DNA from 3 places in the Thalassolituus sp. genome. Region 2 is predicted to be linked to each of the others. Evidence: predicted binding sites of a transcription regulator. Region 2 holds the regulator's gene; each other region holds the start of a gene.

Region 1 (7,368 bases), on a different contig from region 2:
CTGCCACAGATGACGGATTCTTAGCAGCATCACCGAACCAGGGCCAGCAGATGGGGATTCCACCACGCAGAGAGGTGCCGGTTTTATATTCTGCAGCCTCGCTTAGCCAGAGCCACTCTTCGCTCTGGACGGCAAAGCGCAGCAGCTGTGCGCCTTGTATCGCCAGATCTGCACTGAAGTCGGTATGGCGAACCAGGATCACTGGCAGAGCATCGCGCATTTCTACCGACAGGTATTGAGTATCGCTCAGTTGCTCGCGCAGTGCGTTATACTTCTGCAGAGTCATAAGGCAGTTCCGAATCTGGGAATTTACGTCGATGATGACACAGTGCTGGTGGGATAAATAGTTGAATAAACAATTACTTAAAGACGCGTTACTGAGATCACTCGACGAAGAGATCAATGCCGCATTAGCGGCCGCAGGTGAGGCACATGCAACGGCCTCGCATGGCGAAAATAAGCCCGAGAACCAGTACGATACTCTGGCGCTGGAGGCGGCTTATCTCGCCCATGGGCAGTCTGAGAGAATTCTCCAACTGCAACAGGCCAGAATAAACCTGAGCCGCTGGGTCGCTCCGGATTTCAGTGAGTATGACTCGGTGCGGATGGGCGCCTGTGTGGTGCTTCTTTCTGAAAATGACGAGGAAAGAAGCATATTTATTGCCCCTGTCGGTGGTCGTGAGCTGGAATTTGAAGGTGAGAAAATACTGGTGGTCAATCAGGAAGCTCCTGTAACCCGACGCCTGTGTGGCTTACAGATTGGCGATGAAGTGGAGCTGACTCTGGGGGGGCGCAGCAGCCTCTGGGAACTGCTCGCTATTCATTAATTTTCCATTTCTCTCTTTTCTCTTCTCTGGTGTCGGTCTTGGCACGCCACCCCAAATAGTATGTCGCATTATTAGTGGTCAATGCAGGTCAATTGTCGTGTCTTACCGATTGAGTGCCTGCGCCAGAGCAAAGTGTCATAGACCTGTTATTCGCCGCTGTCATATATCTGCTCTTCGATTCATAAAAGAGCAGCTAAGGACAGTCTCATGCGAACGATCTCACCGTATAACACTAAACTCGATAAACATAATGCTTACTGGATGGCGCGTATTGCTGAGGCCGTGTACGAGTGCACTTCTGACTGTGATCAACTGCCTAATGAAGCCACGATTCTGGCTGGGCTCAAGCAAGATGATGATGGCTTTCGCTCTGTTATGGGAGTTGATAAAAACTCGGCGCAAGCGGCTCTCGTTGAACACGACGATTATCTGTGTATGGCGTTTCGCGGCACTAACGAGTTGGCTGACTGGCTTGATAATCTTAATGCGTTTTCTACACCGCAGCTCTTTGGCGAATTTCATCGTGGTTTCTGGTTGTGTTGCGAAGATGTCTGGGCGCCTATGTTTGCGCGTTGTCTCGAATTACAAGGTGAGAAAAAGCGACCCGTGTTTCTGACTGGGCATAGCTTGGGTGGTGCAATGGCAACCATTGCGGCCGCGCATTTTGTTCAGATGGATAAACCCTTCACCAGTGTATATACCTTTGGACAGCCGCGGGCGATGACGCGAGAGACAGCGCAGATTTTTAATATGGAGTGCAAGTCGCGTTTTTTCAGGTTCCATAACAACAACGACATCGTGACACGGGTGCCTGCCCGGGTGATGGGTTACAGCCATATCGGCAGTTATCTTTATATATCTGAAGAAAAAGAAATTTATCGCGAATCAGGTTTCTGGTTTCGTTTTCTTGATTATGTCGATGGCGCTCTCAGTGACCTGCGTGAAGCCGGTATCGACGGGATCAAAGATCACGATATGGGCGAATATCTCAAGGCCATTGAAGCCTGGGATATTCGCGATTAAGCATGGAGTTGCGCCTCAAGTACGGACGCTTCTCGGGCGTCAATAACGGAACTGAATCCAGCTTTCGACAACGGCTTTTAAGTCTTCAAGGCCACATCCTGACGTCAGCTCCATTGTGCTGAGCCCTGCATCTTCATCCAGGTCGTCGTCACTGTCCGCGGTAAGGCGGGTGACATTGACTTCTCCCTCGCTGAACATAACCTCAAATTTTGGCGTTGCCAGAAGCTTTTCGTTAAAGGTGCCACTTTCCAGATCATTAATCAGATCGAGCAGGGCAAACGTCATGTCCCGCTTGGGAATGATGTCGGTGTTCAGCCACAGGGCAGTGACTTCTTGCCCCATGTCCAGACGAACAACCAGTTCACCTGATTCGTCGTAACAGAACTCGTGATCCATCAGGCGTTGTCTTCTGCCAACGGCCAGCCGCCCAGGTCTTTGTAGCGGTTGACGATGTAGCAGAACAGTTCGGCGGTTTTGAAGGTATCGTACGCCGCGCTGTGGGCTTCATTGTTGTCGAACTCAATACCAGCGACTTTGCAGGATTTCGCCAGTACTGTCTGCCCCAGTGCGATTGCCGCAATGGAGGCCGTATCAAACGACGAGAAGGGATGAAACGGATCGCGTTTGATGTCGTTACGATCTATCGCTGCACGCAGAAAGCCGTGATCAAAGTGCGCGTTGTGACCCACCAGTACCGCTCGGTTACAGCCATAATGCTTTATTTCACGACGCACGGTCTGCAGCATGGGTGTGAGTGCATCAATTTCAAACTCAGCATCCCGCTCTGGATCGAATGGATCAATACCGGTGAAATCGAGCGCTTCCTGTTCGAGGTTAGCACCGTCGAATGGGTGAATGTTTGCACTCAGCGTTTCGTTCGGGTGAAGATAGCCATCGTCATCCATTTTCAGGGTGACCATAGCGATTTCGAGAAGGGCGTCGCTGTCGGCATTAAAACCACCAGTTTCTACGTCGACCACCACGGGTAAAAAACCGCGGAAGCGTTGCGCCATCAACGACTTTTCCTGTTTCTCTTCGATTGTCATGTCGGTCCTTAATTATCCGGTGATCAGTAGTCGAGTTTCCAGCGCAGGGTTTCGCCTGCACGAAGTGGAACGATGACGTCGTCACCGAAAGGCAGCTCGTGAGGAGCCTGCCAGTCCTTTTTAATTAATGTAATTTCATCAGAGTTACGCGGCAATCCATAGAAATCAGGACCGTAGTGGCTGGCGAAGCCTTCGAGCTTATCCAGAGCACCGAGGTCGTCGAAGATTTCTGCGTAGAGTTCGATCGCGGCATAGGCGGTGTAGCAGCCTGCGCAGCCACAGGCACTTTCTTTTGCGCCCTTAGCGTGAGGCGCGCTGTCGGTGCCAAGGAAGAACTTGCTGCTGCCGCTGACGACGGCATCCTGCAGCGCCTGCTGGTGAATGTTGCGCTTCAGAATAGGTAGGCAGTAATAGTGTGGTTTAATGCCACCTACCAGCATGTGATTACGGTTATACGCCAGATGCTGAACGGTAATGGTGGCTGCAACATTGTCGCCCTGGCATTTTACAAATTCAGCGGCATCCTTAGTCGTAATGTGCTCAACGACCATATTCAGATCAGGGTTGCGGCTGACGAGGGGCGACAGGATTTCATCAAGGAAGCGTTTTTCGCGATCAAAGATATCGACGTCACTGTGTGTTACCTCACCATGCACCAGCAACTTAATGTCATGCTCGGTCAGGGCATCAGCCAGCTCGTCGAGCTTGCCCAGATCGGTGACGCCGGAAGCTGAGTTTGTTGTCGCACCCGCTGGGTACAACTTAACTGCAACAATATGGCCAGCTTCTGCGGCTTCTTTAATCATCTCTGGCGTGGTGTTGTCGGTAAGGTACAACACCATCAGAGGATCAAAATTCAGCCCCTGTGGCACCTTCGACATGATGCGCTGACGGTAGTCGTGTGCCTGTTCGGCATTCATCACTGGCGGCTGCAGGTTTGGCATGATGATCGCCCGTTTCATGACCCGTGCGGTAGCCGGAACGGTGTACTGCAGGACAGGGCCATCGCGAAGATGCAGGTGCCAGTCATCAGGGCGGGTAATTGTAAGACGATCAGTCATGGTCTCGACCTTGTTCTAAACTTAGGTGGGAAGATAAGAATGGCCGTTATTGTACCGGATTCCGACCGGCATTCTTAGAGCTGACATTCAACTTTTGGAGAATCGGGCCGATAACTTAACTATGAGTATGACTGACAAGCAGGTTCAACAACGGTGAGACGCCTGACGAAGATGTTGCTGGCATGCGGAGCCCTGATGCTTCCGGTGTTCGCTTTGGGGCAGACGATGAAGTTTTCGGGCGGGCCGGAGGATACGCTCTGGATGCTAAGCGGCAATGTTTTTGAGTGTCGCTTTGAACAACCGATACCCGGCTACGGTACGGCTGTTTTCCGGCAACGAGCGGGTGAAGATGTAACCTTTATGCTGGAAACCCGCCGTAACCTGATGTCGACAACGCCTGCACGAGTGAGCATTGCACCGCCACCCTGGCAGCCTTCGACGCGCTCAGAGCCCCTGGGTCTGGTACCGATGCAGAAAGCATCGCCGGTTCTGACATTGGATTTTGGCCGATCGAATCAGTTTATGCATGCCTTGCGTGAGGGACGGATGCCCACCGTCAGTCATGAAACCTACTACGACAGTGGTCGCTTTATTCAGGTGCAGGTATCAGCGGTCGAGTTTGAGAAGGCCTTTCAGGACTATATTCTGTGTTCGTCGCAGCTATTGGATGTGAATTTCGATCAGGTGGAGCGATCGAAGGTTCTGTTCAAAAGCGGACAGGAGGCTCTGGCTCAGGACGATCTGGACAACCTCGACCGCATTATTTACTACATCAAGAATGATCCACGGATCAGTGCTGTGTATCTGGATGGTCATACCGATAACATCGGGCGTCGCTATGATAACCGTCAAATTTCCAAGCGACGTGTCGAAGCTGTAGAGCGCTATTTTTTGGTGAAAGGTATCGCGCCTGAAATTATTACCACGCGTTTTCATGGCAGCCGCTATCCCGTCGCTAACAATGCGACTGCTAAGGGTAGGGCAGAGAACCGCCGCGTCACCATTCGTCTCGAAATGGATAAAGATATGCCGTTGCCGGATGACCTTGTGTTCAAGTTGCCGGAGGACGCCTCGGTACTGCCTTCGATCAATCGCTCGGTCAGTGGGCGTTAGCTTGAACCGGCTTCAGTTCAAATCTGAATAGAACCCGGGCCAACGTCCCCTGAGAGTCGATAACAATGACTTCCTGCTCTCCGGGCTCGGTGAGCTTGATTCTGAATAAGCCGGAATCGTCGGCATCGGAGTGGTACACGCCATTGAGATACAGAGCTTTGTTCCCCATCCCTCCCAGGGTATTCAGTAGCAGTTCCTGAGTCTTTTTAAAGCTGGCGGGCATCAGTGTCTGCCCGTCTTCTATACCAATAATACGAAGCGGCGCAGTAGCTAATGAGGGTGGTTGGCAACTGGAGCGACCTACTGGAAGTTGTTCTGAGCGTCTGAGGTGCGGCGCTATCCAGGGTTCCAGGTTACCGGGCCAGACAGCGAGTGTTCTGGTTTCATATCCGGTTTCGCCATTGAGGTCAGTGCAGTCCATACCTAGCATCTGCCCATGACTGTCCAGCCTGATTGTGAGAATACCCGGAGCGGTGCCATCAGCATCCATATCGCGTAATGTCGGAGGTATCTGATCACGGATCAGAGTCGCGGTATGCGCCCGATGACAGTGGCCCGCCGGCGTTTCGCTGGCCAATTTTCCCGTTGGCCAGCATATGGTTTTGGTTGTCACATCCGCGGGTTGTGGAGGCCAGTCAGGGGAAGGGGCCAGGCGTTGCTGCAGGCGGAATAATAGTGGAAGAGCTGTGACGGCGCCGTATTGACCGGGGCTGGGCGTGCCGTCCGGGCGGCCAAACCAGACGACCATAGTGTATTGGGGCGTGACGCCCACCGCCCATGCATCACGGTAGCCGTAGCTGGTTCCAGTTTTCCAGGCCATCTGGGGGTGGCTACTCATCACTGCAGAACTACGAATGCGTCCCGGGCGAGGCTGGCGCAGCATGTTAAGAGTTACCCAGGAAGCTTCAGGGCTCAGTAGCCAGCGTTTATCCTGATGCGTCGCTTCGGGCTCGGGGGCCTGAGGGTTAATCAGCTTCAGGGGCTGTACCTCTCCGCCGTTTGCCAGACCTGAATACAGGGTCGCTAATTTCCAGGCGCTGAAACCACCACCTCCCAAAGCCAGTGCAAGACTGGGTTTTCCATCACCGGGAACAACATAGGGCGTTCCGGCATTTTCCAGTGATGCTGAGAAAGATGCCGGGCCCAACGCTTCAAGAACCTGTACTGCAGGTAAGTTGAGTGACTGCCGTAGCGCCGTGGTGGCGTCGACGGGCCCGCTGAACGAATGAGCGAAATTCTCTGGTTGATAGCTGCGTAGATGTCGCGGAACGTCCCGCAACAGGCTGGCACTGTGGATCAAACCCTGTTCCATGGCCAATCCATAAATAAAGGGTTTGAGCGTTGAACCGGGAGATCGTGTTGCCTGAATCATATCGACGTGGGCGAAGCGGCTGTTGTCGGTAAAGTCGGCGGAGCCGAGGTAGGCTTTCACGCTGCGTTCATGATTATCGACCAACAGAATTGCCGCGGATTGATGCTCAGGAAAACGCTGAATTTCTTCCGCCAGCAGTGCCTGTAATTCGTGTTGCAGTTCACCGTCCAGCGTTGTCTTGATGACTGCGTCATTGGGGTAATTGTCCACCAGTTGGCGACTTAACAGAGGCGCGAGCTGAGGTGTTGATAAAGGCAGAGCAATGATATTTTCAAGTTGAGCATAATGAAGTTGCTCCTGCGTGATCTGTCCTTGCAAAAAAAGACGCTGGAGAACTTTATCGCGGGCTGCTCTGGCTCGCTGCGGGTGACGATCGGGCCTCAGACGGGAAGGCGCCTGGGGCAGCACCGCCAGCAAGGCGCTCTCAGCCAGACTCAGCTGGTCGGCGGATTTACCAAGGTACATCTGGCTTGCCGCCGCGACCCCTTCAATCACACCGCCCATGGGGGCGTAATTCAGATAAAGTGTGAGAATTTCTTCTTTGCTGTAATGCCACTCCAGCTGTAAAGCTCTGAGCATTTGCTTAAATTTTCCACCGATGCTGCGATCGTGTGGAGACAGTCTTCGTGCGACCTGCATTGTAATCGTTGAACCACCGGAGACGATGCAGTCACACTGAGCATTCTGGATGGCTGCTCTTACCAGAGAGATCGGGTTAATACCCGGGTGATAATAAAACCAGCGATCTTCGTAACTGAGTAAGGTATTCAGATAATCGGGTGATACCTTATCCGGGGAGGTCGGGTAGCGCCACACTCCATTTTTATCGGGAAAGGCTCGTAAGATCTGATTATTTCTGTCGGTCACGACCTGAGTAAAGCCCTCGCCTGACGTTGCCGGGTCGGGTATTGGGAACAGCAGATCAA
Region 2 (7,368 bases):
ACCAGTTGCAGGCGTTCGCCCGGATTCTGGGTGTCGAGATGAAAGTGGTGTTGCAGAATGGTGATCTGGTGAAAACGCTCAGCACGCTGCGCAAGAAGAAACTGGTATTGATCGATAGTGCCGGACTTGCCAGTCAGGACCCACATTTTTCGTCACAGTTGTCTATGCTTAAACAGACTGGTCGTGATGTTCGTAAGTTTCTGGTGCTGCCTCTGACAAGTCAGGCGCGTTGCCTTCAGGAGAACTACGAGCACTTCAAGCCAGCGGGGCTGGATGGTTGTATTTTCACCAAACTGGATGAGTGTTTCAGCCTGGGGGCTGGCCTCAGTGTTGCCGCTCTGACCCGCTTGCCACTGACCCTGATTACCGACGGCCCTCACATCCCGGATGATCTGCATTACCCGGATGCATCGAGATTGGTCAATCTGGCTGAGCAGATGGCTCGAATGGCGCGTACGCGCTGGCAGGCGGCAGAAGCAATGAATATGGCAACACAACAGCAAAGCTTTCAACACGGAGTTTAATTGAAGATGGCGAGTCATCCTGTACAGGTCATAGCAGTCACCGGCGGTAAAGGCGGTGTTGGCAAAAGCAATGTCTCCGTAAATCTTGGTATTGCCCTGTCTGAAATGGGCCGGCGTGTCGTTATTCTTGACGCCGACCTCGGTCTGGCAAATATCGATATTCTTCTCGGTATCAGCTCGAACAAGACAATTGAAAATGTGCTGCAGGGCGAGTGTGACCTGAGAGAAGTTCTGGTCAAAGGCCCCGGTGGTATCAGAATTGTGCCTGCCTCTTCGGGGACCCAGAAACTGTCGCAGTTGAATCCAATGGAACATGCCGGGCTGATTCAGGCGTTCAGTGATATCGGCGACGATATTGATGTACTGATCATCGATACGGCAGCGGGGATTTCAGATACTGTCCTGAGTTTTGTCCGCGCGTCACAGGAAGTTCTTGTGGTTGTGACTGATGAGCCGACTTCAATTACGGATGCGTACGCGCAGATTAAACTACTGAATCGCGATTACGGTCTGTTCCGTTTCCGTGTTGTTGCCAACATGGTGAAGTCACCACAGGACGGTATGGCTTTGTTTGCCAAGCTGACCAAAGTGACTGACCGTTTTCTTGATGTTGCTATGCAATACGTTGGCGCAGTCCCTTCGGACGATGCCGTTAAGCGTGCGGTACAGCGCCAGAAGGCGGTAATTGAAGCCTATCCACGGTCAAAAGCAGCGACGTCTTTCAGGGCGTTAGCTAAGAAGGTAGACAGCTGGCCGCTGCCATCAACGCCACGCGGGCATCTTGAGTTCTTCGTGGACCGGCTGGTTGATCAGGTAGGAGCATGACGGGTGTCGACGGGAAGTTGTCTGGTGTACTCCGACGTTCAGAATACTAATTTCGACGATCTGGTCCGGGAACACGCGGGTCTGGTGAAGCGGATTGCTCATCATCTGATGGGACGCTTACCGGACAGTGTGCAGGTAGATGACCTGATCCAGTCGGGCATGATAGGTTTGCTTGAAGCTGCGCGTAAATACGATGGCGGCAAAGGCGCGAGCTTCGAAACCTACGCCGGTATCCGGATTCGTGGGGCCATGCTCGACGAAATACGCAAAGGTGACTGGGCACCCCGTTCAGTGCATCGCAATGCCCGCCGTATCCAGGATGCGATTAAACAGGTTGAAGCAGTCAAAGGTCGTGATGCCGACGACAGTGAGGTTGCGGCTGTCCTTGGTATAAGCCAGGACGAGTACCACCAGATACTGAAGGATAGTGCGGGTTGTCGTCTGTTCAGTTATGAAGAGTTACTGGAAAACGACAGTTCTCCCGATCTGATGGATGACTCGACTCCGGGGCCAGGAAAAGGCATGGAGAGGGACGCATTTCGTCGCCAGTTGGGGGAAGCCATTTCAGGCCTGCCAGAGCGCGAGCAGCTCGTTCTTGCTCTTTACTATGACGAAGAGCTGAACCTCAAAGAAATTGGCGCTGTATTAGGCGTCAGCGAGTCTCGCGTGAGTCAGCTGCACTCTCAAGCCACACACCGTTTACGCGCGCGTCTGAGTGATTGGGCCTGATTTTTCCCTACCGGCGCATCCAGCGCTTTCAGACCATATCAGACGCCGTCATTATTCTTTTCTATTCTTTCTCTCTCTTTCTGGATAAACCGCTAACTGGGTCTAAACTTAATTCAGGACCGGCTTGGTTTGTAAAAGTCGTATATTGGAGGTCGTTTTGGACAAGAACATGAAAATTCTCATTGTGGATGATTTTTCAACAATGAGACGTATCGTCAAAAACCTGCTGCGTGATCTTGGTTTCACCAACACTCAGGAGGCAGACGATGGCACAACAGCGTTGCCGATGCTGCAGAATGGCGACTTCGATTTTCTGGTCACCGACTGGAACATGCCAGGGATGACAGGCCTGGATCTTCTCAAGCATGTGCGGGAAGACGAGCGCCTTAAAACTCTGCCAGTTCTGATGGTGACTGCGGAAGCCAAGCGCGATCAGATCGTTGCAGCGGCACAGGCAGGCGTGAACGGATACGTCGTTAAGCCCTTCACCGCGGCAGTACTTAAAGAAAAAATCGATAAGATTTTTGAACGCGTCGAAGGCTGATTAAAGGTAGCGCCATGGTGGATGTAAACCTGGACAATAAGGACAACCAGGTCGGCTCGGAGATACGCTCGCTTGCGGAGAATATGCTCGAACAGCTCGAGCAGGGAGATCTCGGTAAAGCAGTTGCTCTGGTAAACGACCTCAATCAGTTGCGTGATCGCACACTGTATAACGAGATCGGACGACTGACCCGTGCCTTGCATGAGTCGATCAAGAATCTGAATGTCGATACGGTTGGCGCCGCTTCTGATATTACCGAGACAACCGATAAGCTGACGTACGTTCTTGAAATGACGGATAAGTCAGCCAATCGCACGATGGATATCGCCGATGCCGGCGGCCCTTTGGCGGGCGCTATGGGCGATCGGGCAGCGGAACTTTCTGCTCGCTGGAAACGATTTATGAAACGCGAAATGAATACCTCCGAATTTCGCGAACTCAGTCGTGATATTGATGAATATCTTTCCAGCAGCGTTAAAGATTCGTCGGAAATAAAGAAACAGTTTTCTGAAATTGTCCTGGCTCAGGACTTTCAGGATTTGACCGGGCAGGTCATTCATAAAGTGATCAATCTGATTCGCGATGTGGAAGGACGCCTGGTCACACTGGTCTCGATGGCAGGGCAGGTTGATCAGATCACTGGCATCAACCATGAGTTTGAACAAAGCACGCCGGCGCCTGATAAAGGCCCGGATATTAACCCTGAAGGTCCACAGACCGATAGCAAAGCCGATGGTGTAGTGAGTAGCCAGGATGATGTCGATGATCTGTTGTCGAGCTTAGGGTTCTAGAGGAGCGGTTGAATGAGTTTCGATGCTGATGAAGAGATTCTCCAGGACTTTCTCGTAGAGGCGGGAGAAATCCTGGAACTGCTGTCAGAGCAGCTGGTGGATCTGGAGAACAGTCCAGACGATAAGGATCTCCTGAACGCAATCTTCCGTGGATTCCATACGGTAAAAGGCGGTGCTGGCTTTTTGCAGTTGAACCCTCTGGTGGATTGCTGCCATGCGGCCGAGAACGTGTTCGATACGCTTCGTAATGGCAAACGATCGGTGAATGCAGACCTGATGGATGTGGTTCTCAGTGCTCTGGATACCGTTAATGAAATGTTTGACTGTGTGCGTTCTGGTGAAATGCCAGAGCCCGCAGAGCAGAGCTTGCTGGATAATTTGCATCATCTGGCATTGCCTGAGGACGAAGCCCCAGCAGTTGAAGCTGCTGCAGTGGAAGAATCAGTAGTCGAAGAAGCTGAAGCGCCTTCTGCAGAAGGCACTTCAGCGGATGCGGACAACGGCGACATCACCGATGATGAATTTGAGCAATTGCTTGATGCGTTAGATGAAAAATCTGATGCTGCATCTGCTGCTACGGAGGCCCCTGCTGCCGCACAGAATACTGGTGATGATGACAACCTTTTTGGTGGGGATGATCTGTTCGACACCGACAGTGGACCTGTTGCATCAGCGTCTGACGATGAAATCACAGAAGATGAATTTGAAGCTCTGCTGGATCAGATTCATGGAAAAGGTAAGCCCGGCGATTCGTCGGCATCGAATAAGCCAGAAGCTCCGGCACCTGATGAACCAGAAAAAACAGCTACTCCAGAGTCGCCTGCTGCGTCAGTGCCATCGGCGGGGGGCGGTGACAGCGATCTGATTACTGATTCTGAATTTGAAGAATTGCTTGACCGCTTACACGGAAAAGGTAAGCCCGGTGCAACAGACATAACGGCATCACAGGGCTCATCTGCGGCAGTAGCTAACCCTCCTGCTGCGAAAGCGCCAGAAGAAACCGGCGCTAAAAAGCCTGAAGCAGCAACGCCGAAGCCAGCAGATACACCGGCCGCTAAGCCTGAGGCAGCAAAACCTGCGGCTAAATCTGCCGCTCCTGCTGCGTCCTCTGCACCCAAAGCGAAGCCGGACGCTCGCAAGAACGAAAAAGAGGCCATGGCCGAGGCGACTGTCCGTGTTGATACTAAGCGTCTCGATGACATTATGAACATGGTGGGTGAGCTCGTACTGGTGCGTAACCGCCTGGTTCGTCTGGGACTCAAGAGCAGCGATGAGTCGATGGCGAAAGCGGTCGCCAATCTGGATGTGGTCACAGGTGATCTTCAGTCGTCCGTGATGAAGACGCGGATGCAACCGATCAAGAAAGTCTTTGGGCGTTTTCCCCGTGTTGTTCGGGATCTTGCGCGACAGCTTAAGAAAGAAATTAACCTCGAATTGCGTGGTGAAGAAACGGATCTGGATAAAAACCTGGTGGAAGCACTCGCAGATCCACTGGTTCACCTTGTACGTAACTCGGTAGACCACGGCGTTGAGCAACCAGATGTGCGCGAAGCCAGTGGCAAAAGTCGCGTGGGTACGGTCATTCTCTCAGCAGAGCAGGAAGGCGATCATATTCTGCTACGGATTCAGGATGACGGTGCCGGTATGGACGCTGATGTCCTGAGACGCAAGGCGGTAGAAAAAGGTGTTATGGATCAGGATGCCGCAGACCGCCTGACAGACAATGAATGTTTTAATCTTATTTTCGCGCCGGGCTTTTCCACTAAAGAACAGATATCCGATGTTTCTGGCCGTGGCGTGGGAATGGATGTTGTTAAGACAAAAATCACACAGCTTAACGGTACGATATCGATTGATTCGTTCAAAGGTGAAGGTACAACGATCAGTATTAAAGTGCCTTTAACGCTCGCGATTATGCCGACGCTGATGGTGATGCTGAAAGATCAGGCCTTTGCCTTTCCGCTTGTGAACGTAAATGAGATTTTCCACCTGGATCTTACTCAAACCAATGTCGTCGATGGGCAGGAAGTTGTGGTTGTGCGTGAGCGTGCAATTCCACTGTTTCATCTCAAGCGTTGGTTAGTGAAAGGCGAGCAGTTTGCGAAAGCAGACGAGTCCGCTCATGTGGTAGTGGTCTCGGTAGGTACAAACAAAGTTGGTTTTGTCGTAGATCAGTTAATTGGTCAGGAAGAAGTGGTTATTAAGCCACTCGGAAAAATGCTCCACGGTACCGCTGGGATGGCTGGAGCAACCATTACGGGTGATGGCCGCATTGCTTTGATCCTTGATATTCCAAGCATGCTGACGCGTTATGCAACGCGACAATCGAGCGCGGCCTGACACAGGAAGTATTATGGCTTTAAAAGTTCTGGTGGTGGATGATTCAGGTTTTTTCCGCCGCCGGGTGACAGATATTATCAATGCCGATCCTCGTCTTGAGGTGATTGGCGTAGCTGAAAACGGGCTTCAGGCCATTGAGCTGAATGACAAACTGAAACCTGACGTAATCACCATGGATTACGAGATGCCTGTCATGGATGGCATCACTGCAGTACGAAAAATAATGGCATCGACCCCGGTGCCAGTTCTGATGTTTTCATCATTGACCTTTGAAGGTGCCCGGGTAACGCTGGATGCCCTGGACGCTGGGGCCGTCGATTTTTTGCCGAAGAATTTCGATGCTATTGCCCGCAACGCAGCCTCTATCCGTAAGTTACTTGCCGAAAAAATTATTGCCGTAGCGAGGGGGCAGCTGAAGGGTACCGCGCAGGTTTCAACCTCCCCATCTCAACCTTCACAAAAAAAGACGCCCACTGCGGCAGGGGCGAACGAGCCGGTGCCGCGTCATCTTGAACTGGTGGTCATTGGTACGTCCACCGGTGGCCCTGCTGCTCTGCAGAATATTTTCAAGAGTTTGCCCGCAGGATTTAACAAGCCCATTATTATCGTGCAGCACATGCCTGCTTCGTTCACCGCAGCGTTTGCTGAGCGGCTGAATAATCTCAGTGCGTTAAGTGTCAAAGAGGCAGAAGAGGGTGATATTTTAAAACCGGGTCACGTTTATGTTGCACCTGGGGGCAAGCAGCTGATCGTTGATAAACGCCACGGTGGATCGATTCATATTCTGGAAAGTGACGAGCGGGTAAGCTATCGGCCGAGTGTCGATATTGCTCTTGCTTCTGCAGCAAAACATTACGGTAGTATGGCGTTAGGCATCGTCTTGACGGGGATGGGAGCAGATGGACGTGAAGGAGCCCGGTTACTCAAACAGTCGGGTGGTCACTTGTGGGCTCAGGATGAACAGAGCTGTGTTATTTATGGAATGCCGATGGCTGTGATCAATGCAGGGTTAGCTGATCGTGTCCTTCCACTTAATGATGTTAGTAAGTTCATGAGTCAGCTCTGACTCTGTCTGGACCTCCACTCAAACGGCAGGCTTTTGCCGCTTCTTTCTGTGCTATGCATAATCTGGGTTGTGCTCATTAGCTCATTGCCTGACAACCCACCGTTGCAGGTGAACTTCTGACCGTAAATACCAGTTTATTTTAAAACTGACATGATATTTGCTTAGTTTCTGGTAGGGCATTGAGATTCATGCGATAAGCAGACGTTCTGCTTTGAGCGGAGAGGAATACTATTGTGAAAATCTGGTCGATATCCAATCAGAAAGGTGGGGTGGGTAAAACGACATCGGTAGTTTCTCTGGGTGGGCTGTTGGCTGACCAGGGGCACCGTGTGCTTCTGGTAGACCTCGACCCCCATGGTTCTCTGACCAGTTACTTTGGCCAGGACCCGGACGGTCTTGAAAGAAGTCTGTATCACTTATTCTTTGAGCAACGCTGGCGCAATGTGGATTACATCCGCGATACATTGAAGGCAACCAGCTTGCCGAATGTTTCTATGCTTCCTGCGACAACCTCCCTTGCCACTCTTGAGCGGCAGGTAAGTGGTCAGG
Region 3 (7,368 bases), on a different contig from region 2:
GACAGCTCGGCGGTTTCGGCCGCAAAGTCGGCATCCTGAATCCGTGAGTTCGCAGCATTCAGGTTCTCAGAGGTCACCTGCAGGTTGCTCACTGTGGATTCGAGACGGTTCTGAATCGCACCAAGGTCGGCTCGCTGGCTCGCCACCTGACCGATCGCATTGTCGATCGCGGTGATAGCTTCCTGAGCGCCTTCGAAGGTAGAGATGTCGATATCAGCCAGGAACTGACCATCTTCACCGCCGCCGTAGGTACCTGTCGCCAGACCGATTGCATCCAGCTCAGAGTTACCGTTCGCACCACCTTCCAGAGTGAACTCTTTCGCAGAAGACAGTGAGATCGAACCGTAAGTGGTCTCGTAAGCCGCAGCTTCAGCAGAAGTACCACCGCCTGCTACAGAGCCCTCACCGAAGGTTGCTTCACCGATACCGTCGACACCAGCATCCAGACCCAGCACTGCACCGATCGAGGCGCTTGAGCCAGACTTATCGTCGATTGCGATAGAGACGTTACGACCATCCGCTGCAGTCAGCGTCAGAGACACACCGTTGTCTTCTGCTACCACACCTGTTTTACCAGAGTTCTGGTTAATCAGGTTCAGTGCGTCAGCACGTGCACGGTCAGAGTCCAGGTTACCGCCACCATCAGTCTGCAGGGTTACCGTACCGACTTCTACACCATTGATGTAGATACCAGCCTGATCACCCTCTTCGAACTGAGTCAGGTCAACGTTAGTGCCGTCGCCACCAACCACTTCGGTCGCGTTAACTTCAGCAGATACGCCGGTCTCGTCAGATACTTTGTTGATTGCTGCTGCAATCGCGATCGCTGACTGAGACTTCTCAGAAGACAGGATCTTAGAACCATCTGACGATACGGTTGCAGAAGCAGTATCCGCATTCACATCCGCACCACCGATGGTAACGCCGTTGATCAGCAGGTCACCGTCTTCCAGGCCGTTAACACCTGTGTAGTCTTCCGAAGCACTTGTACCACTGAACAGCTCGCCACCCGTAGTTGGATCAGACAGAGTGACATTCACATCCTGACCATCGTCAGAGTAGAACTTCAGTTCACCCGACAGGTTCAGAGCGTTTTCGCCGATATCTGTAGTACCGCCTTCAGCGACTGTAATAGTCTGGCCACTGGCGTTCTCAGTTTCCAGGCTAACCGTGTCAGCGCTGTAGTTACGGATGGTCAGTGATACTTCGCCGCTGTCTGCGTCGTAAGTTGCTGATACATCCATATTGGCTGTAGAGAAGTCTGTACCGTTAATGTCATCAGCCAGACCTTGCAGCGTGAAGTTACCAGCGCTGTCTGGGGTAGCCGTCACATCGATATTGACACCGCCCGCCGAGAAACGCAGTTGCTCACCAGACTCAAGAGCCGAGTCTGTAATGGTCAGGTTGATTTCTTCGTAGGCGCTCACACCACTCACACCGTCGATGGCGCTTGCCAGCTCAGCAACCGTAGAACCTGCCTGCAGAGGGGCAGAAGGTGATACATCAACACCGCCAACACTCACTGAAAGGTTAGTTTCAGACGTCGTTGTCAGAACATCGCCCGCCGAAGAGCTGTCTGTCACTGTACCCGGAGCAGCCAGCAGTTCAGAACCTGCGTCAGTCAAAGTCACGTCAACCGCTTCACCGGTTGCAGACGTTGATGCAAAGGCCAGCTCACCATTCAGAACGGTTCCATTTGCCGTGGTAGAAATGGCAGTACCATTGATGCTGACTGAACCAGCAGTTGTTCTGTCAGCACTCAACTGAGTCGCTGTCTCATTACGGAAGGTGAAGGTCACGTCACCGCCAGTACCGTCCAGCTCAGCATTCAGGAAGCCTGAAGTACCCAGAGCAGCATTGAAGTTACCGGCATTCAGCTGATCTACCACGCTTTCAGCGCGAAGGATCGCAGACGTTCCAGAAACATTCACGGTCACGCCGCCAATGTCGAACGAGTCACCCGCATCCAGACCGGAAAGCGTCATGGTGCCCTGCTCGTAGAAGTTAACATCGATACCCGCGGTGGTTGCCACAGTTTCAGCAGCATCTGCGTATGCAGCGATGGCTTGGTCACCGGCATTCGAGTAGGTCACTGCGGTTGTTCCCTGAACGATGGTTACAGAGGCGCCGCTATCTGTGATCTGTCCGCTTGTACCACCCGTGGTAACAGACGTGGTAACACTACCACCAGCCTGAGAAATAAAGGTACCGCCCGAGTCAGCACGCTGCAGAGTGTTCGCCAGCGAACCCCCGCCAACGGTAGAAGCTTTAGTATCGTCAGCCACTTTAGAAGACACAGATACTGCTTCAGCGCGGTCGTAGGTACCCGCAGTCAGACCCGCATTTGAAAGGTCGCCACGACCAGTGCCGTTACCACCCGATACTTCAATGGTTTTCTGATCGCCGTCAGCAATCAGAGTGTAACCGCCTTCATAAGTGTTGCTGTACGTAGTACCAGACTGCACTGTCGCACCGCCAGCAAGACCGGTTGCCGCAGCAAAGGTATCCTGGTCGAGGCCATTCAGTTCAGTGGTATCGAAGGTCAGAGTGATGTTACGGCCGTCTTCAGCGACAAGGTTTACACCCGTCGAACCGTTCTCAGTGTCCACCGCACGTACACCAGTCTGTTCAGAAACTGCATTGATCGCCTGAGTGATCGCTGCACGGGACTGAGCCGTATCGGTCGTAGTAGAGAAAGAAATGTCTACACCGTTCAGAGTGAAAGTACCGGAACCCGCGGTGCCGCTCATCTCACTACCACCAGCCACGTTTTCATTTACCTGAGCGGTAACGCCAGTTTCGTCGCTGTAACGGTTAATCGCTGCTGCTTTAGAAATCGCAGAAGCGGCATTGTTAGAAACAGAAGAAGTATCGTCCTCTGCACGAGAAGCGGCGATTGCAACACCGTTGAGCACCAGGTCACCGTTTTCCAGAGCGAAGTCAGTACCACGCGCTGAAAGACCTGACTGAGAAGAAGAACCCAGTTTGTCAGCGGTCAGCTCACCGATAGAGATATCAACCGTCTGACCGGCATTCGCACCGACCTGGAAAGTTGCAGAGAAAGAACCATCAAGCAGCTTACGGCCGTTGAAGTCAGTTTCTTCTGCAGTACGTGAAATCTCAGAAACCAGCTGATCAACCTCAGCCTGAAGAGCTTCACGGTCAACGTCAGAGTTCGTGGCGTTAGCAGACTGAACCGCCAGCTCACGAATACGCTGCAGAGATTCGTTAATAGAACCCAGTGCACCTTCAGCAGTCTGTGCCAGAGCAATACCGTCACCGGCGTTACGTACGGCTACATCCAGACCTTTGATCTGAGAGGTAAAACGGGTAGAAATCGCCAGACCAGCAGCGTCATCTTTAGCGCTGTTGATACGGAGACCAGAAGACAGGCGCTGCAAGGCCTGCTGGTTCGCCGACTGGGATTTGTCCAGGTTACGCTGAGCGTTCAGCGAGGCAATGTTGGTATTAATAACTTGAGGCATGGTGTTTCTCCTGTACCTACTTCTATTGGAACCGGCATCACCTTCGACGCTTTTCGGCTCCGCCTGACTTTGTCATAGGGTTTAACGGCGCCCCTGTAGAGTTCTTTAGAAGTTTTTTTCAACAAAGTGACTGGCATCTGCGACGCACTTTTGACACCCTCACAACAGCCTCAGTAACCCACTGATATACAAAGAAAATTATTTTTGACACTCACCAAACCTGGCATTAAAAAAGATTGTTACGAAATGTTTTCCAATGCTTTTCTTACATGCCTGCCCCCCCCTTCAAGTGGCATGATCTCTGCTACTTTCTCTATTCAATAAGGAGAAATGGCATGACACACCCACGAGCCGCCGGTGCTATGGCGCTGAAAGACAAAAATCTGGCGTATTTTAAAAAGAAGCACCCTGCTCTATATCAGACTGCGTTGCAGGAAAGCTTCAGTCGACTGACGCTGAATATCGATGGCGATACAGGTAAGGTCGATCTTTGGCACAACAAGCAAAGTCTGTATCAAGGTGATGCACATGCGTTTGCCGATAACGAGGTGGCTGCGTACAAGGAAAACTTCGGACCAGGAAGCTCGATCGCCACCATATTGCCGCCAAGGCCCGGAGCAATAGGGTTCCACCGGTTTTTCTCCAAACGTATGCACGCCCTTACGGATCAGATTCCGGACGACGCAGACCTGACTCAGAACTATACCATTCCTGATTTCTACCCCATGATCGTATTCTTTGGCTGCGGGCTGGGAATTCATATCGAAAAGATGATCCGGGAGAACAGAATTCTCAACGTCGTCATTTTCGAGCCAGATCCTGAGTACTTCTTCGCCAGCCTCTATGTCACAGACTGGGAAAGCCTCTTCAGAGAGTTTGAAAGAAAAGGCAACAAAATCGATATACTTGTCTCTAGTGGCGGAGTTGCTCCACCAGAAGTGTCCTCCCCCGCCCTCTGGAACCTCCTGATTAACTACGGCCCGAGCTTCCCGCTGTGTGCTCTGTTTTATAATCACATCAGCAGTGAGCCCTATAATCCTATCGTCAAGCGTATACAGGGGGATATGCACTTCTTCCTGAATCAGTGGGGTTACTACGACGACGAAATAAATCAGTTTAATAATGCCCTGCATAATATCGGTGCAGGCGTACCACCCATGTCTTACAACCAGATCGATACCGACATGCCCGCGGTGATTGTCGGCGGCGGACCTTCGTTTGATATGCGGGTAGAAGAAATCAAACGCCATCGCGATAAAGTGTTACTGATCTCGTGCGGAACATCGGTGCACAGCATTATTGCTGCTGGACTCATGCCCGATATTCACGTCGAAATTGAGTCTCACATGCTAACGTACGATCATCTTTCGAAAATCGATCAGCCGGAGTTCTTTGAGAATACCTTGCTGGTCGGCGCCCTACAGCTGCCTCCTCAGGTGTTCAACCTGTTCAAACATGGTTACTACTTCCTTAAAGACTCAACGGCGCTAGCCAGTATGTTTGGAACCGAAGATGAAATCGTACACAGAGCGACACCGACCTGTACCAATACCGGCGTGGCCGTAGCAACCCACCTTAAACTTAAGAGCGTCTTCCTGTACGGCATGGACTTCGGCTTCCCGGAGAAGAATCAGCATCACTCGAAAAACAGCATCTACTTCAGCGATAAAATGAGTGACTCCATCAAAGAAGGGGTGAAGCGCAACCTGGAGAAGCTGGTCGAAACCGAATCCGTTCATGGCGATCCTATGTACACCTTTCCGATGTACAACACCTCGAGAATGAGTATTGAGCAGCTCACAAAGCACCGCACGATCCACCAGCACACACAGAGCTATGCCTGCTCCGAAGGTGCAAAGATCGCCAACACAGAATATCTGACACCGGATGCTGTCGATGACTTCTTCGCTACACGTGAAGAAATCGCCTCTACTGACTTTCTTAAGTCTTTGAAAGGAACGCCCTTCACTCAAAAACAGATGCGTAAGAAAATCGACGAGCTCGGTGCTTTCCTGACAGAAATCAGCCGATCATTCAGCGTGTGTTTAAACTCTCTGAAATCTACTGAACCTGAAGACGTATTCCGTGTGTGCCACACGATTAACCTCAATCTTCTACAACAGGTCTTTCCGAAATATGGCCTGACTGCTTACTTTATACGCGGGTCAATCTGGCACTACCTTAATATCGGCTGTGCCCACTCACTGTCGATAGAGAATAAGGCCAGTCGCGATAAATTCATTACAGAATGGAAAAATAACTTCGGGAAATTTCTTCAAGATCTTCCCGCCCATTACGACAGTATTACGTCAAAGCAATACCCTGACTCTGAAGACCCTTGGGTTCGCAACGATATCGTTTCTAACGAGCATCTATACGCTGAATGATTCGTTTCGAAGGTCAATAATACCTGCATGTGGTAACACACATGCAGGTGCATTCGGTGGCAAGGCACAGTAGACCTTGCGTCCTGCGGCTAACGCCACCACCATCGCGTAACTGTTTAATCCGACAACATAGGTCGCCTCTGAGATCGCATGCGATAATGACTCTTCCGTTTTTACAGAAACTCTGAAATCTACACACTCAGTAAGAGCGTCGTACTTACCAGGTGGGTCAGAAGGATGAGGGCGAATCACAATGTCGCCGACGTTAGCATCAGTCTTTTTAAGAGCGGTAAGAAAAAACTCGAAGGCTGAAAATTCACCCGGCTTAAGAGAAGCAGACTGACCCGTATGCATATCGCCCCATTGCTCTCGCACGGGCTCCATCAAAAACAGAACCTGTTCAGGCGTTGAGGGCAAACCAATATCGGCGATCTGACTCTCAAGATACCTTCCGGGCATAGCGCGTATACAGGTACCCGGAAACTCCGTAGCAGCTAAGGAACGTGCTTCCTCATCTACAACCCATAGTTCATCAACATCAGCTGTATCGTCAGCCTGATAATTCAATCTCGGGCGATAATTCACCCAGTGATCCAGTACAGCGAATACAGGGACTGCATATTGTCGAGCGAGACACATCGCGCTCTTCTCAATCTGCGTTGCCCAGCCTGTACCACAAATAACCCAATCCGCCTTCTGAATCAGGGTTTCGACATCATCGATACTATCGAAAAGACTCAGTAGTCCAAGGCGTTCTGCAATAGTTTGGGCAGGACCATGTAATGACAGCGTGATATCAACATCAGAAAAATCGCCCGCCGTAATCCAATGCAGGATCTGGTTCGCCGCACCTGCATCGTGAGCGACGATGCCACAACGCCCCGTAGGAAAATCAGTCATAAGAGAATCGGGCAAAATGAAGCATATCGAAAGCAACGCCCTCGACTAATTCTTGCTGTACTCGAATACCATCCGGGACCATATCACTCTTACGAATAACCCCTAGCATCGCCTTATTACAACTCAGGGTACCAGCGGTTATCTTACGCACCCCAGACAACGAAAGTACCTTATCCATCACCATCAACCAGGCCGTAGAACCAGCACCGGGAACCGACGTTTCACCAATCAGGATTCCCATATCAGCCGTGCCATGACGTTGATTGAAATGAACCGTCATCGTGCCGATATGGCCGTGAACATTATGCTTCACAGCAAGAAATACTGAGTTACTCCGGCTTACAGAATCAAAGAACTCACGACAACTGGCTTCATCATGATTCATAAATCTCTGATTACTGAACCTGACCAGTTCCTTATTGTTCAACCAACCAATATACCGCTCTGAAATATCATCCAGAGTAAAAAGACAGACTCTTAAGTCATCCTTTTCAATCGGCAGTATGGATTTGAAATCATTACTGAACATGGTTACGCCTTACCGACTCATCTCGACTTTGTGAGCCCACACTTTATGGAATGCCTGGATAATCAGA

Evidence for each region. Region 2 encodes FliA, which starts transcription of late flagellar genes. Its sites were predicted from a motif close to CTAAAGTTNNNNNNNNNNCNGCCGATA; they were not measured.
Region 1: the regulator FliA is predicted to act here: its motif matches at 4,044-4,070, upstream of AC5E51_RS02535 (flagellar protein MotY).
Region 3: the regulator FliA is predicted to act here: its motif matches at 3,568-3,594, upstream of AC5E51_RS02710 (flagellin N-terminal helical domain-containing protein).

What each region holds. Positions count from the first base shown of each region.
Region 1 is NZ_CFHJLR010000002.1:231,186-238,553, reverse strand. Features, by position in the region: gene AC5E51_RS02565 (D-hexose-6-phosphate mutarotase) at 1-286, opposite strand, end outside; gene AC5E51_RS02560 (GreA/GreB family elongation factor) at 348-827, shown strand; gene AC5E51_RS02555 (lipase family protein) at 1,035-1,850, shown strand; gene AC5E51_RS02550 (YacL family protein) at 1,890-2,246, opposite strand; gene rnt (ribonuclease T) at 2,246-2,896, opposite strand; gene pyrC (dihydroorotase) at 2,920-3,957, opposite strand; gene AC5E51_RS02535 (flagellar protein MotY) at 4,111-5,070, shown strand; gene pbpC (penicillin-binding protein 1C) at 5,057-7,368, opposite strand, start outside.
Region 2 is NZ_CFHJLR010000017.1:35,003-42,370, forward strand. Features, by position in the region: gene flhF (flagellar biosynthesis GTPase FlhF) at 1-524, shown strand, start outside; gene AC5E51_RS12355 (MinD/ParA family protein) at 531-1,349, shown strand; gene AC5E51_RS12360 (RNA polymerase sigma factor FliA) at 1,371-2,078, shown strand; gene cheY (chemotaxis response regulator CheY) at 2,248-2,622, shown strand; gene AC5E51_RS12370 (protein phosphatase CheZ) at 2,637-3,413, shown strand; gene AC5E51_RS12375 (chemotaxis protein CheA) at 3,426-5,753, shown strand; gene AC5E51_RS12380 (protein-glutamate methylesterase/protein-glutamine glutaminase) at 5,767-6,819, shown strand; gene AC5E51_RS12385 (ParA family protein) at 7,053-7,368, shown strand, end outside.
Region 3 is NZ_CFHJLR010000003.1:7,940-15,307, forward strand. Features, by position in the region: gene AC5E51_RS02710 (flagellin N-terminal helical domain-containing protein) at 1-3,485, opposite strand, end outside; gene AC5E51_RS02715 (motility associated factor glycosyltransferase family protein) at 3,821-5,872, shown strand; gene AC5E51_RS02720 (hypothetical protein) at 5,858-6,772, opposite strand; gene AC5E51_RS02725 (GNAT family N-acetyltransferase) at 6,765-7,301, opposite strand; gene AC5E51_RS02730 (DegT/DnrJ/EryC1/StrS family aminotransferase) at 7,311-7,368, opposite strand, start outside.